4 regions of the Bradyrhizobium zhanjiangense genome follow, and region 2 is predicted to be linked to each of the others. Evidence: predicted binding sites of a transcription regulator. Region 2 holds the regulator's gene; each other region holds the start of a gene.
The links. Region 2 encodes LexA, which represses DNA repair genes until DNA is damaged. Its sites were predicted from a motif close to TGTTCNNNNTGTGTTCNG; they were not measured.
Positions count from the first base shown of each region.

Region 1: XH85_RS31730 (ImuA family protein) is a predicted target of LexA. The motif match lies at 999-1,016, and genes of this name have one in related genera.
Region 3: recA (recombinase RecA) is a predicted target of LexA. The motif match lies at 1,449-1,466, and genes of this name have one in related genera.
Region 4: XH85_RS04260 (DNA recombination protein RmuC) is a predicted target of LexA. The motif match lies at 1,613-1,630, and genes of this name have one in related genera.

Region 1 is NZ_CP022221.1:6,605,188-6,608,300, reverse strand. It holds gene XH85_RS31735 (UdgX family uracil-DNA binding protein) at 1-915, opposite strand, end outside; gene XH85_RS31730 (ImuA family protein) at 1,081-1,869, shown strand; gene XH85_RS31725 (Y-family DNA polymerase) at 1,766-3,113, shown strand, end outside.
Region 2 is NZ_CP022221.1:4,698,570-4,701,682, forward strand. It holds gene XH85_RS45260 (hypothetical protein) at 58-492, opposite strand; gene lexA (transcriptional repressor LexA) at 1,071-1,772, opposite strand; gene XH85_RS22445 (molybdopterin molybdotransferase MoeA) at 1,950-3,113, opposite strand, start outside.
Region 3 is NZ_CP022221.1:3,835,411-3,838,523, reverse strand. It holds gene recA (recombinase RecA) at 271-1,356, opposite strand; gene XH85_RS18000 (hypothetical protein) at 1,741-1,932, shown strand; gene XH85_RS17995 (hypothetical protein) at 2,399-2,566, shown strand.
Region 4 is NZ_CP022221.1:908,689-911,801, reverse strand. It holds gene fmt (methionyl-tRNA formyltransferase) at 1-770, opposite strand, end outside; gene def (peptide deformylase) at 963-1,490, opposite strand; gene XH85_RS04260 (DNA recombination protein RmuC) at 1,662-2,861, shown strand; gene XH85_RS04255 (AmpG family muropeptide MFS transporter) at 3,064-3,113, shown strand, end outside.

The DNA of each region.
Region 1 (3,113 bases), 1.9 Mb from region 2:
GCCGACCAGCATGATGTTGGCGGACTTCGGGCCTTCGCCGAACACGGTCTGGGTTGCGTCTTTGTAGAGATGGCAGGCGCGGCAATGCGCGGCCTCCTTACGGAGCGCGTCGAGATCATCGGCAGCTAGCTTGCGTTTCATCGGAGCCTCCGGCCGCGGGGTGATCCACCCGCCGGTCCAGCGTTCGGCATCGACGAGCAGGGGTTCAAGTATCGAGGCTTTCGACAGGTTCCTGTGACTCTTCTTCGGTGCTTCCGGCGTGATCGGGTGGTCTGGCCGAAAGTGGCGGCGCCAGGTTTCCTCCAACCGGTTTGGGCCGGGCATCTCCGTCTGGCTGATGCCCGGGGTGAAGGAGATCGCGTGGCCGTCCCAATGGGCGCAAATGTCGGGCGTGAGGATCGACCAGGGCATGTCGGCGTAGCGGCGCGCGAAGAAGGGGGCGGTGAATTCGACGATGTGATGCTCCGGCACGAACCAGGCCGCGTAATGTGCGTTGTGCTCGCGTCCGATCTCGCGGAAGCGAATGACATCGCGCATCCGCTGCATGTCGCGATGCACGCTGACGGCCATCGCTGTCGCCTGCGCGACGTCCGGATCGGCCCTGGTCTCGAGCAGATCGTGGTCGGTCCGTAACCGCCACAGCAGGCGATAGAGCAGCGCAAAGCGTTCACCGTCGCGGTGCAGGGCCGCGATGCGGGCGAGCTCGATGAAATTGGCCGGCACGCTGAAGGTGCCGTCGGTTTCGATCAGCGGAATGCCTGGCGCTTCGCATAGACCGGCCGGCACCGCCTCTTTCGCGCGGCCCTGCACGCTCCAGGTCACGTCGGCCGGCGCGATCTGATGCAGTGCGAGCGCGCGGGCGGTTTTGCGCCAGCTCTCGAAATCGGTCTGGCTGTCGAGAGTGATGAGGTACATGGTACTTGAATCCTCTTGATTCTGCTCATGAATCCGACTGAGCGCCAATTCGATTGACTCTCGGGGCGCCGTTAGCTTTATATTAGAACATATCATGAACAAATGAGCCAGCCGTTGGTTCTTCTTTTGAGGACCACGGCATCAATCTCTGAAGGAGCGGCGAGCATGAGCGGCGCACGCATCAGCGCGCTTGCGACCTTGCGCAGCCAGATCGAGCGCATCGAGACGGCGGAGGTCGTGCATCATCGCGATCGCGTCGCGCTCGGCCACAGCGAGGCGGATACCGCGCTGAAGGGCGGGCTTGCACGCGCGGCGATCCATGAGGTGTTTTGCGAGGGCCGGCAGGGAACGGCCGCGACGGGCTTCGTCATGGGGCTTGCGGGCCGCGTGATGGCACGCAAGCCGCTGCTGTGGGTGCGGCAGGATTTTTCGGAAATCGAAACCGGCGCGCTGTCGATGAGCGGGCTTGCCGAACTCGGTCTCGACCCGCGCCGCGTGGTGATGGTGCGCGCCGCCGATGTCGAGAGCGCACTGCGCACCTCAGCCGACGCGCTCGCCTGCGATGCGCTGGGGGCCGTGGTGCTCGAGCTCTGGGGCGAGATCAGGCAGTTCGATCTCGTGGCGAGCCGCAAGCTGACGCTGGCCGCGCAATCTTCCGGCGTCACCGGGCTCTTGCTGCGCATGGCCGCGCAACCGATGCCCTCGACCGCGGAAACACGATGGATGCTGCGCGCGGCGCATTCACCGCCGGGCCCGGTGTGGAGTGCCTGGGGGGCGCCGCGCTTCGATGCCGAGCTCTTGCGCAATCGTCATGGCCCATGTGGCCGGTGGATCATGGAATGGAAATGTGATGAGTGCCAGTTCAGTGAGCCGTCGACGTGTCCTCAGCCTGTGGCTGCCGCGCCTGCCAATCGATCGGATTCAGCGGTTCTTTGGCAACGTCGGACTGCATAAGAGCAATGATCCAAGCATCGTCGTCATCAAGGACAACAATGCGCTGGTGATTCATGCGCTGGACGAGGCCGCCGAGCGCCTCGGCCTGTATATCGGTCAGCCGCTGGCGAATGCGCGGGCGATGTGCCCGGACCTGCGTGTATTCGACGCCGATGTCGTGGCCGATGCGAAGACGCTCAGCGATGTCGCGGACTGGTGCGACCGCTTCACGCCGCTGGTGGCGCTCGATTCGCCGCACGGGCTGTTCCTCGACATCACCGGCTGCGCGCATCTGTTCGGTGGTGAGGCCGCGTTGTTGCGGACGTTGGTCCGCGCATTGGCCCGGCAGGGGTTTGCCGTCAGCGCGGCGATCGCCGGCACCTCGGTCTGCGCGCGCACGCTGACGCGGCAGGCCACGGGCACCATCGTGGCCGATGGCGAGGAGGCGGAGGCGATCAGCCGGTTGCCGATATCCGCGCTGGGCGCAGGCGAGACCATCACCACTGGCCTGCGCCGTGCCGGGCTGAAGACCATCGGCGATGTCGCCGCGCGCACGCCGAGCGAGATCACGGCGCGGTTCGGCGCGCGATTCTCCACGCTGTTGGCGCATGCGCTGGGGCAGGGCGATGCGCCGATCAACCCGCGCAAGCCGCTGCCCGACTACATCGTGGAAAAGCGTTTTGCCGAGCCGATCGCGACCGACACCATGATTGCGATGACGCTGTCGCGGCTCGCCGACACGTTGATCGCGTCCATGGAGAAGCAAGGCAAGGGCGCGCGGCGCCTGGAAGCCGCCTTTTTCCGCACCGACGGCGTGGTGCGCGCGATCACGGTCGAGACCGGACGTCCGGTGACGCGAAGCGCGGTCATTGACCGCCTGTTCCGCGAGCGCCTCGACGCACTCGCCGATCCGCTCGATCCCGGCTTCGGCTTCGACATGGTGCGGCTGTCGACGAGCCGCACCGAGATCGTGGTGCAGGAGCAGCGCGATCTCGACGCTCATGTCCACGACAATGACGAGCTCGCCGCACTGATCGACCGCATTGCCGCACGCATCGGCGGCAAGCGTGTCGTCGTGCACCTGCCGCAGGACACCCATATCCCTGAATGCGCGGTGCTGACCGCGCCGGCGCAGCATCATCTCGCCGCTGCCATGCAGGCCGAATGGCCGGCACGTGCCGAGAGCGAGCCGCCGCTGCGCCCCTTGCGGCTGTTCGACAAGCCAGAGCCAATCAAGGTGCCGTTCGCGACCGTGCCAGACGGTC
Region 2 (3,113 bases):
GGCCTCGGCCGGCGATGGCATTTTCAATCCTGGCCCGACCTGGTGGCCAGGGACGGCTCAGCCGATCGGCAGACGCGTGATCGTCGGCCGGCTGTCGGCATCGATCTGCGGCTTGTGCTCGCGCTCGCTGACCGGCTGCGTCACCGGCAGTTGCAGCACGGTTGCGTGCTGGCCTTCGACGAGCTGCGTCACCAGCACGTATTTGCCGTCGGGGAATTCGATCGCGTCATGATGGCGATCGGGAATGTGCGGATCGATCTTGCCGAACTTGCCGACGCGGGAGTTGATCGTGCGCGTCCAGATCCAACGATTGTCGTAACGGACGTTGTCGGCGAAGGCGAGCTCCGTTCCCGGCAGCAGGCAGACGGCCACGGTCGGGTCGGCCGCGGAAGCGAAGCCGCGCGTCGAGGTGCCGCGGAACGTTGTCGACACGATCGTCTCGCCGACTTCGGCGGGGCGCGATGCAACGGCATGCAGACTGTAGTCACACATCGGGTGCTCCTATTCGAAGATAGCAACCCGCGCCTCTTTCGGAGGCGCAAGCCTCTATCAGAGTGGAAGCACGTAACATTCTGCTTGGTTGTGGGCGAATCTGCGGCTGGCGTCAGTCGGATGCGATCACATTATCTTTCCCGAATCCAATAGGAACAAAGCTCGCTTCAGTGCATTTGGCGGATGCGAGCGTCAGCGGCCTGCGGGCGCCGACCATCCGGAATATGGCCAACTCGGCTGTGGCTGTCGCGCGACGGCACTTCGGGCGCTGCGGAATTGCTCACTCGTTGTCGCATGCGCCGACTTGCGGGGATGGTGCTGCGATTGTACTGCGAATGCTTGCGCTGCCGATGCAGCGATCAGCACAGTTGCGAAGGCGCTCAAAACGATCCTACGCATCGTTGTCTCCTCGATCTCTTGAGCCGCAAAGCGATGAGTGCTTCGGGCGGCATGCCGAGGACGTAGCGCTTGGAAAGGGGCCAGATAATCTGCCCAAGACCAGAAAGACTATCCAGCTGAAGCGGACAATCCGTCCGCTCCAATCGGAATCATCGGTATCGAATGACCACTGAGTCTTCTCAGTACTTGCGGTACAGTCCGATCAGCTTGCCCTGAATCTTCACCCGGTTCGGCGGCAGGATGCGCACCTCGTAGGCGGCGTTGGCGGGCTCGAGCGCGATCGACGCGCCGCGGCGGCGGAAGCGCTTGAGCGTCGCTTCCTCGTCGTCGATCAGCGCCACCACGATGTCGCCGGTATCGGCGCTCTCGTTGCGCTGGATCAGCGCCATGTCGCCGTCGAGGATGCCGGCCTCGACCATCGAATCGCCGCGCACTTCGAGCGCGTAGTGTTCGCCCGAGCCGAGCATGTCGGGCGGTACGCTGATGGTGTGACTGCGGGTCTGCAACGCTTCGATCGGCGTACCGGCTGCGATGCGACCCATCACCGGCACCGCAACGGGACGCTCGCCCTCGTCGGCGGGTGGGCTGGAGCTCGCGCGCACCTTGCCGAGATTGCCCTCGATGACGCTTGGCGTGAAGCCGCGGCGGTTGCCGGCGGCCGCCTGGAGCTCAGGCAGCTTGATCACCTCGATGGCGCGAGCGCGGTTGGGCAGGCGGCGGATGAAGCCGCGCTCCTCCAGCGCGGTGATCAGGCGATGGATGCCCGATTTCGAGCGCAGGTCGAGCGCATCCTTCATCTCGTCGAAGGAGGGCGGCACGCCGCTTTCCTTCAGACGTTCGCTGATGAACCGCAGAAGCTCGTATTGTTTGCGCGTTAACATCTCGACCAAAGTCCCCCGGTTGATGTCGTTCGATTGCGAGACGCTGAATTGGAGCGGCGAACCGCTACATCCTCGAAACAAATCATGAACGGACACTATATGTTCGATATGTGTTCCGCAACTGCTTAATTTTGCGTGAACACGACAAAGTTCGCGGAACACGTGTGGTGGATGCGCTCAGACGGGCAGGCGCAGCACCTCGCAAGGCGAGCCGGCTCCGGCCTTCGGCGCGAACGGCGCGCGCACGAGAAGTGCCTGTGCCGCAGCGAGATTCGCAAGCAGCGAGGAATCCTGGTGATGGACGGGAACGGCCACCAGCGTGCCGTCGTCGCGCTGTTCCAGACGTGCGCGAAGATAATCCGCGCGCATATCGTTTGCGCCCACATCGCGGCCGAGCACGGCGCGCTCATGGCGGTGATGAATCACGGATCGACCCGATACCGCACGAATCAGCGGGACCATGAACAGGAAGGCGCACACATAGGAGGAGACGGGATTACCCGGCAGGCCGATCACGCGCATCGCACCGAGCCGCCCATGCATCATCGGCTTGCCCGGGCGCATCGCAATCTTCCAGAACGCCATCGAGATACCTTCGTCCCTCAGCGCCTGCTGGACCAGATCGTGGTCGCCGACCGATGCGCCGCCGGTCGTGACCAGGATGTCGGCGCCGCTCTCGCGGGCGCGGCGGATGCCGGCGGTGGTGGCCTCCAGCGTGTCGGCGGCGATGCCGAGGTCGATGGTCTCGGCCCCCTCGCTGCGGGCGAGCGCGTGCAGGGCATAGCCGTTGGAATAGACGATCTGGCCGCGGCCGGGCGCGGCGCCTGGCATCACCAGTTCGTCGCCGGTGGCGAGGATCGCGACCTTCGGGCGGCGGCAGACGGCAAGCTGCGGGTGATTCATGGCGGCGGCGAGCGCGAGGTCGCGCTCGGTGAGACGGGTTCCCTTGCGCAGGAGCACGTCGCCTTCGGCGAAGTCAACGCCTGCGGGGCGGATGTGCCGACCGGGAATCGCGGCTTCCTTGATCGTGATGCGCGTGCCGTCCGCGACCGTATCCTCCTGGATCACGACCGCGTCGGCACCGTTGGGAACGACGCCGCCGGTGAAGATCCGCACGGCTTCGCCGGCGCCGACCGTTCCCGCGAACGGACGACCCGCCGCCACCTCGCCAATCACCGTCAGTCGGGAATCGATCGCCCCCGCGTCGGCCGCGCGCACGGCATAGCCATCCATCGCCGACATCGCTTCCGGCGGCTGCGTGCGCAGCGCCGCCACGTCGCGGGCGAGCACACGGTGGAAGGCTGCGTCGAGAGCAACCATTTCCTCGGCCAGAGGCTCCGC
Region 3 (3,113 bases), 860 kb from region 2:
ACCGGGTGAAAGCGTCTCCGAACGCGCCGCAAAATAGGCCGCAAGCATTTCAGGTGAAGGCAAGGGTCCCCACTGAAAGCGAAAAGAAAACGCAACGACAATTTCGGCCAATCCCGATTTGGCGAGCCCAAATCCGGACGAACTGGTCAAGATCAGACGCTTCATCGCGGACGCATCCCACCCCACCCCCAAACGAAATGGGCACCGAAGACGTCGGCAACTCAACGTCCTCAGCGCCCGCTCCTCGCGAAAACTCTACTGCTTTAAGGCTTACTCCGCCGGCTCCTCGCCGTCGGCGTCGCGCTCCGGGGTGCCGGCGAGAATCTGCTCGGCGATCAGGCCGGAGTTCTGGCGGATCGAGGTCTCGATCTTGGCGGTGATGTCGGGGTTGCCCTTCAAGAACGCCTTGGCGTTCTCGCGGCCCTGGCCGAGGCGCTGGCTGTCATAGGAGAACCAGGCGCCGGACTTCTCGACGATGCCGGCCTTGACGCCGAGATCGAGGATCTCGCCCATCTTGGAGACGCCCTCGCCATACATGATGTCGAATTCGACCTGCTTGAACGGCGGCGCCAGCTTGTTCTTCACCACCTTCACGCGCGTGGTGTTGCCGACGACTTCGTCGCGCTCCTTGATCGCGCCGATGCGGCGGATGTCGAGGCGGACGGAGGCGTAGAATTTCAGCGCGTTGCCGCCGGTCGTGGTCTCGGGCGAACCGTACATCACACCAATCTTCATGCGGATCTGGTTGATGAAGATCACCATGGTGTTGGACTTGTTGATCGAGGCCGTGAGCTTGCGCAGCGCCTGGCTCATCAGGCGGGCCTGCAGACCCGGCAGCGCATCGCCCATCTCGCCCTCGAGCTCGGCCTTCGGCACCAGCGCCGCAACCGAATCGACCACCAGCACGTCCACAGCGCCGGAGCGCACCAAGGTGTCGCAAATTTCCAACGCCTGCTCGCCGGTGTCGGGCTGCGAGATCAGCAGTTCGTCAATGTTGACGCCGAGCTTGCGGGCATAGACCGGATCGAGCGCGTGCTCGGCGTCGATGAAGGCGCAGATGCCACCCTTCTTCTGCGCTTCCGCCACCGTATGCAGCGCCAGCGTGGTCTTGCCCGACGATTCCGGCCCGTAGATCTCGACGATGCGTCCCTTGGGCAGGCCGCCGATGCCGAGCGCGATATCGAGCCCGAGCGAGCCCGAGGACACCGCCTCGATGTCCATGGAGCGGTCGCTCTTGCCGAGCTTCATCACCGATCCCTTGCCGAACTGGCGCTCGATCTGAGAGAGCGCGGCAGCCAGGGCTTTACTCTTGTCCATGGAAGATCCTTCGACGATACGCAGGGCAGTGGCGGACATTGGGTCGTGCTCCTTATGGCGAGGATTCGCTAGGGGGACAAACGATTGAGAGGACGGGCCGGCGATAAAAATAATGTACCCCATTTGTTCTCAGTTCGCAATATGTTCTTTGCGGCTGTCCCAATCCCCTTGCTCGTGCCTGAATCGAAAAGGGGCCGCCCTTCAGCGACCCCTTTGCCGGTTGCAATCTCGTTTCGGGATGAAATTCCAGCCCCGGCGGGAGGCACCGTACCGGTGTCCAGATGCCAAGTGGATTCCGGGCAACTACCGTTCGTAGCACTGTCCTAATTGGTGTTTCGCTGGATCTCTTGCGCCTGAATGCTACTTTTTGTAACGCTAGTATATGTAGCGTTATATTTCGTACCCTTGAATCCAGGAGGCGTGATGAAATCGGTTTTCAAGATCGTTGTGGCCCTGGCCATCTTCGTCGGCTCGGCCTCGACGCAAGCGCAGACATCGAACACTCCGATCTCATCGGGCGCTCCGAAAGTCGGTGCAAAAATTACGAAGAAATCGCAATTGCACGACGGTTGCCACAGCCGGTACGCGCAGATGCTTGGCAAGCCCTGCCACTAACGCGCGATGAGATGACGAAGCATCGTCATCGCGCTTTCGATTATTGTTTGAGCATGATCTCCGCGCAAACGCGGTCCACCTTTATCGCGAGAAAAACCGCTGCACGCTTTGCGCCAACGCGGCCCTTCGGGTCCGGATCATGCTTCAGCAGGCCAGCAGATGAAGCCGCCGAGGGCCGCCTCGGCGGCCTCTTTCGTTTCACGCCATGCTTGGAATCATTCCTGCGAGATCGGGTGAGCGCGATCGTCGCTTTCGTCGGCGCGCGCGTCCTGACCAGACGTGCACGCGCATTTGCCCTCGGCATGAACCGTCTGCTCTGCCACGATGGGATCCTCGTCCGAAACTGACGCGCATCAAAGACGCACGGGCCCAAGCGCCGTCATAAATCCTTAATCCTGAGGCACCGAACCTTTTCGCGGTCTGTGGCCTTCTTCGGGATGGGACCGCAACTCTGGGGACCCCTGGCATGACTGAAGACACACACCACGGCGCCATCAGGCGCAACCACCTCCTGGAGGCCGCGCAGGAGGAGATGATCAAATTCGAGCGCAAGGAAAACGAGTTTCGCAAGAAGGACCGTGACGAGCGCGCCGCCGAGCTGCGGTTGCCTCTCGGCGAGATCAAGGTCCACTAAGGCCCACGACGGCGAGCGGTAGCGCCTGGGCACGCTGCAGAACCTGACCGCCGCTAGCGGCCGCCGTTGACCGCGCGGGAATCTAGCATCGCGCGCCGGGATACGCTTGGCTGAGCATCCCGCGTGATTATGGCATCTAAATACTTCCAGTAAGCCATTAATGGAATGACGAAATCGCCTCACAGCCTACTGTGCATGGGGTTGTTTTCCTCCTTTTTGAAAGATTGGTGCCCATTCACCATCGGCGAAGCGCGCCGGCGCGGAGCTCCGGCCGCCTCCCCGCACCTGCGCTTGATGCCGCCTTACAGCAGCGCCAGCAGCACGAGGCCGATCACCAGCACGACGAAGCCAGCCGCCGTCGCGGCGGCGAAAGACCGCTCTACGTTATCCATGATGCCACCCCGTTGCCGCCGCGCCACGTTTCCCCCATGGCTGCGCCGGACGGTGTGGAATCTTGCCGACCCGTGTGTCGCCAGTTGTGCGGCCGGATGTCGAAATTGGGACGGGCGCGAGGCCAGTCTGCGGCCCGCGCGATCGCGACTTGCAC
Region 4 (3,113 bases), 3.8 Mb from region 2:
GCCAATTCACATCGCAGGATTTTGACGCGCGCATTCTCGCTGACGTCCGCGAGCTCGGCCCAGGCACCGGGGAACGGCGACAGGCCGTGGATGTGGCGCAGCACCGCGCGTGCAGGTTTCGTCCAGTCGATCCGCGCCTCGGCCTTGTCGATCTTGGCGGCATAGGTGACGCCGTCCTCGCTCTGCTTTTTGAGCTGAAGCCCGCCGCGTCCGAGCGCGGCCATGGCGCGGACCATCAAATCGGCACCGAGCCGGGAGAGGCGATCGTGCAGATCGGCCGCGGTCATGCTGTCCGTGATCGCTAGCCGTTCGGCCATGGCGACGTCGCCGGTGTCGAGGCCGACATCCATCTTCATCACCATCACGCCGCTCTCGGCATCGCCTGCCATGATGGCGCGATTGATCGGCGCGGCGCCGCGCCAGCGCGGCAACAGCGAAGCGTGCAGATTGTAGCAGCCGAGTTTTGGTGCATCGAGGATGGCCTGCGGCAGGATCATGCCGTAGGCGACGACGACCGCAGCATCGGCATCGTAGGCGCGAAATTCGTCGAGCGCTTCCGGCGTCTTCAACGTCTTCGGCGTCAGCACGGGAACGCCGAGTTTTCGCGCAGCTTCCTCGACCGGCGTGGGCTGCAATTGCAGGCCGCGGCGCCCGCCGGGCTTCGGCGCGCGGGTGTAGACGGCCGCGATCTCGTGGCCATGCGCGACCAGCTCGAGCAGCGTCGGCACGGAGAAATCGGGCGTGCCCATGAAGATCAGGCGGAGGGGCATGGGACGAGACAATCCTCGGAAAGGAACAGAGTACTCGTCATGGCCGGGCTTGTCCCGGCCATCCACGTTCTTTCTCACTCGACGGACGAAGAACGCGGATGTCCGGCACGTTAGCTTGAAGACGCGCTTCGCGCTTTTGGGCTTGAAGACGCGCTTCGCGCTTTTGGCCGGGCATGACGGCGGAGGACGTGGTTACTCCCCCGCGCGCTTAGCGGCTTTCTCGAACTTCTTCATCACGCGGTCGCGCTTGAGCTTCGACAGATAGTCGACGAACAACACGCCGTTGAGATGATCGATCTCGTGCTGGATGCAGGTGGCATAGAGGCCTTCGGCATCCTCCTCGTGCACCTTGCCGTCGAGGTCGGTGAAGCGCACACGCACCTTCGCGGGACGCTCGACCTCCTCGTAATATTCGGGGATCGACAGGCAGCCTTCCTCGTACACCGAAAGTTCCTCCGAAGAGGAGAGAATCTCCGGGTTGATGAAGACACGCGGCTCGTGCTTGGTCTCGCCGTTCTCGTCGCGCTTGGCGAGGTCCATGGTGATCAGCCGCAGCGGCTGCGCGACCTGGATCGCCGCGAGGCCGATGCCGGGCGCGTCATACATGGTCTCGAACATGTCGTCGGCAAGCTTGCGGATCTCCGGCGTGACCTTCTCGATCGGCTTGGAGATCAGACGCAGCTGCTTGTCGGGCAGGATGATGATTTCTCTGAGGGCCATGGCGGCGATTTAAGCTGCGCGCCGGATGCGGTCAATCCGGCCAGGAACTTCGTTAACCCTCCGCTAACCATAAAACTTCAGCTTTCGTTAACCATAAAAATTAGTGGGTCGTTAACCACCGACGTTCCCTCTTCGTTCGCGCATTCCGGCGAATCGGGTAGAAGGGGACGCATGAACGAGATCATTGTCATGCTGGGCGACTGGCCGGTGCGCACGATCGATGCGCTGATCGGCTTCGGCGCCCTTATCCTCATCCTGCTGGTAGTGATTGCCGTCGTGATCGCGCGCTCCGGGCGGCGCGGCGCGGAACTCGCGATGGCGCATGCGATCCGGGCCGACGAGCTCGAGGAGCGCCTGAGCGAGGTGCTGCGGGCCCAGAGCGAGGCCTCGGGCCGGGTCGACGCCATGACCCAGGCGCTGGCCGGCCGCCAGGCCGAGATGGCGCGGGCGGTCAACGAGCGGCTGGATTCGGTGACGCATCGCGTCGGCCAGTCCATGGAACATTCGACCCGCAACACCATGGAGAGCCTGCGCGCGCTGCATGAGCGGCTCGGCATCATCGACAGTGCGCACAAGAACCTCACCGACCTCACCACGCAGGTGACGACCCTGCGCGACGTGCTCGCCAACAAGCAGTCGCGCGGGGCCTTCGGCCAGGCGCGAATGGAAGCAATCGTCCAGGACGGATTGCCCAAGGGCTCGTACGAGTTCCAGTTCACGCTCTCGACCGGCAGGCGGCCCGATTGCGTCGTGTTCCTGCCGGACCAACGCCCGCTCTGCATCGATGCGAAATTTCCGCTGGAGGCGATGACCGCGCTGCACGACGCCCGCACCGACGAGGAGCGGCGCTTCGCCACGCAGCGGCTGCGCGGCGACGTGATGAAGCACGTCAGCGACATCGCCGAAAAATATCTCGTCACCGGCGAGACCCAGGAGATGGCGCTGATGTTCGTGCCGTCGGAATCGGTCTACGCCGAGATCCATGACGGCTTCGACGACGTGATCCAGAAGGCCTATCGCGCCCGCGTCGTGCTGGTGTCGCCCTCGTTGCTGATGCTCGCGATCCAAGTCATGCAGCAGATCATGAAGGACGCGCGCATGCGCGATGCCGCCGACCAGATCCGCACCGAGGTGATCAAGCTGGGCGACGATTTGGGCCGCCTGCGCGACCGCGTGCTGAAGCTGCAAAAGCATTTTGCCGACGTCAACGAGGACGTGCGGCAGGTGCTGATCTCCGCCGACAAGATCGAGAAGCGCGCCGGGCGAATCGAGGAGCTCGATTTCAGCAAGGCGGATGCGCCCGAAGGCCCACATTTGGTGGCCACCGGTGCGCCGGAGCTGTTTCCGAGGAAGCTCCAGGCGGGGGAGTGACGTCTTCACCTCTCCCCGCTTGCGGGGAGAGGTCGGATTGCCACCGGCGATGCGAAGCATCGTCCGGCGCAATCCGGGTGAGGGGTACAGGTCCCTCGACGAGTTCAAATGTGGCGAGAGGCCCCTTACCCCAACCCTCTCCCCGTAAGAACGGGGGAGAGGGAGAAGAGGCAGCGCCCCTAGAATCTGCTAATACCACCCCATGACCGCACCCGACGCGACCTCCTCCGCTGGCGCCACCGCTGCCTCCTG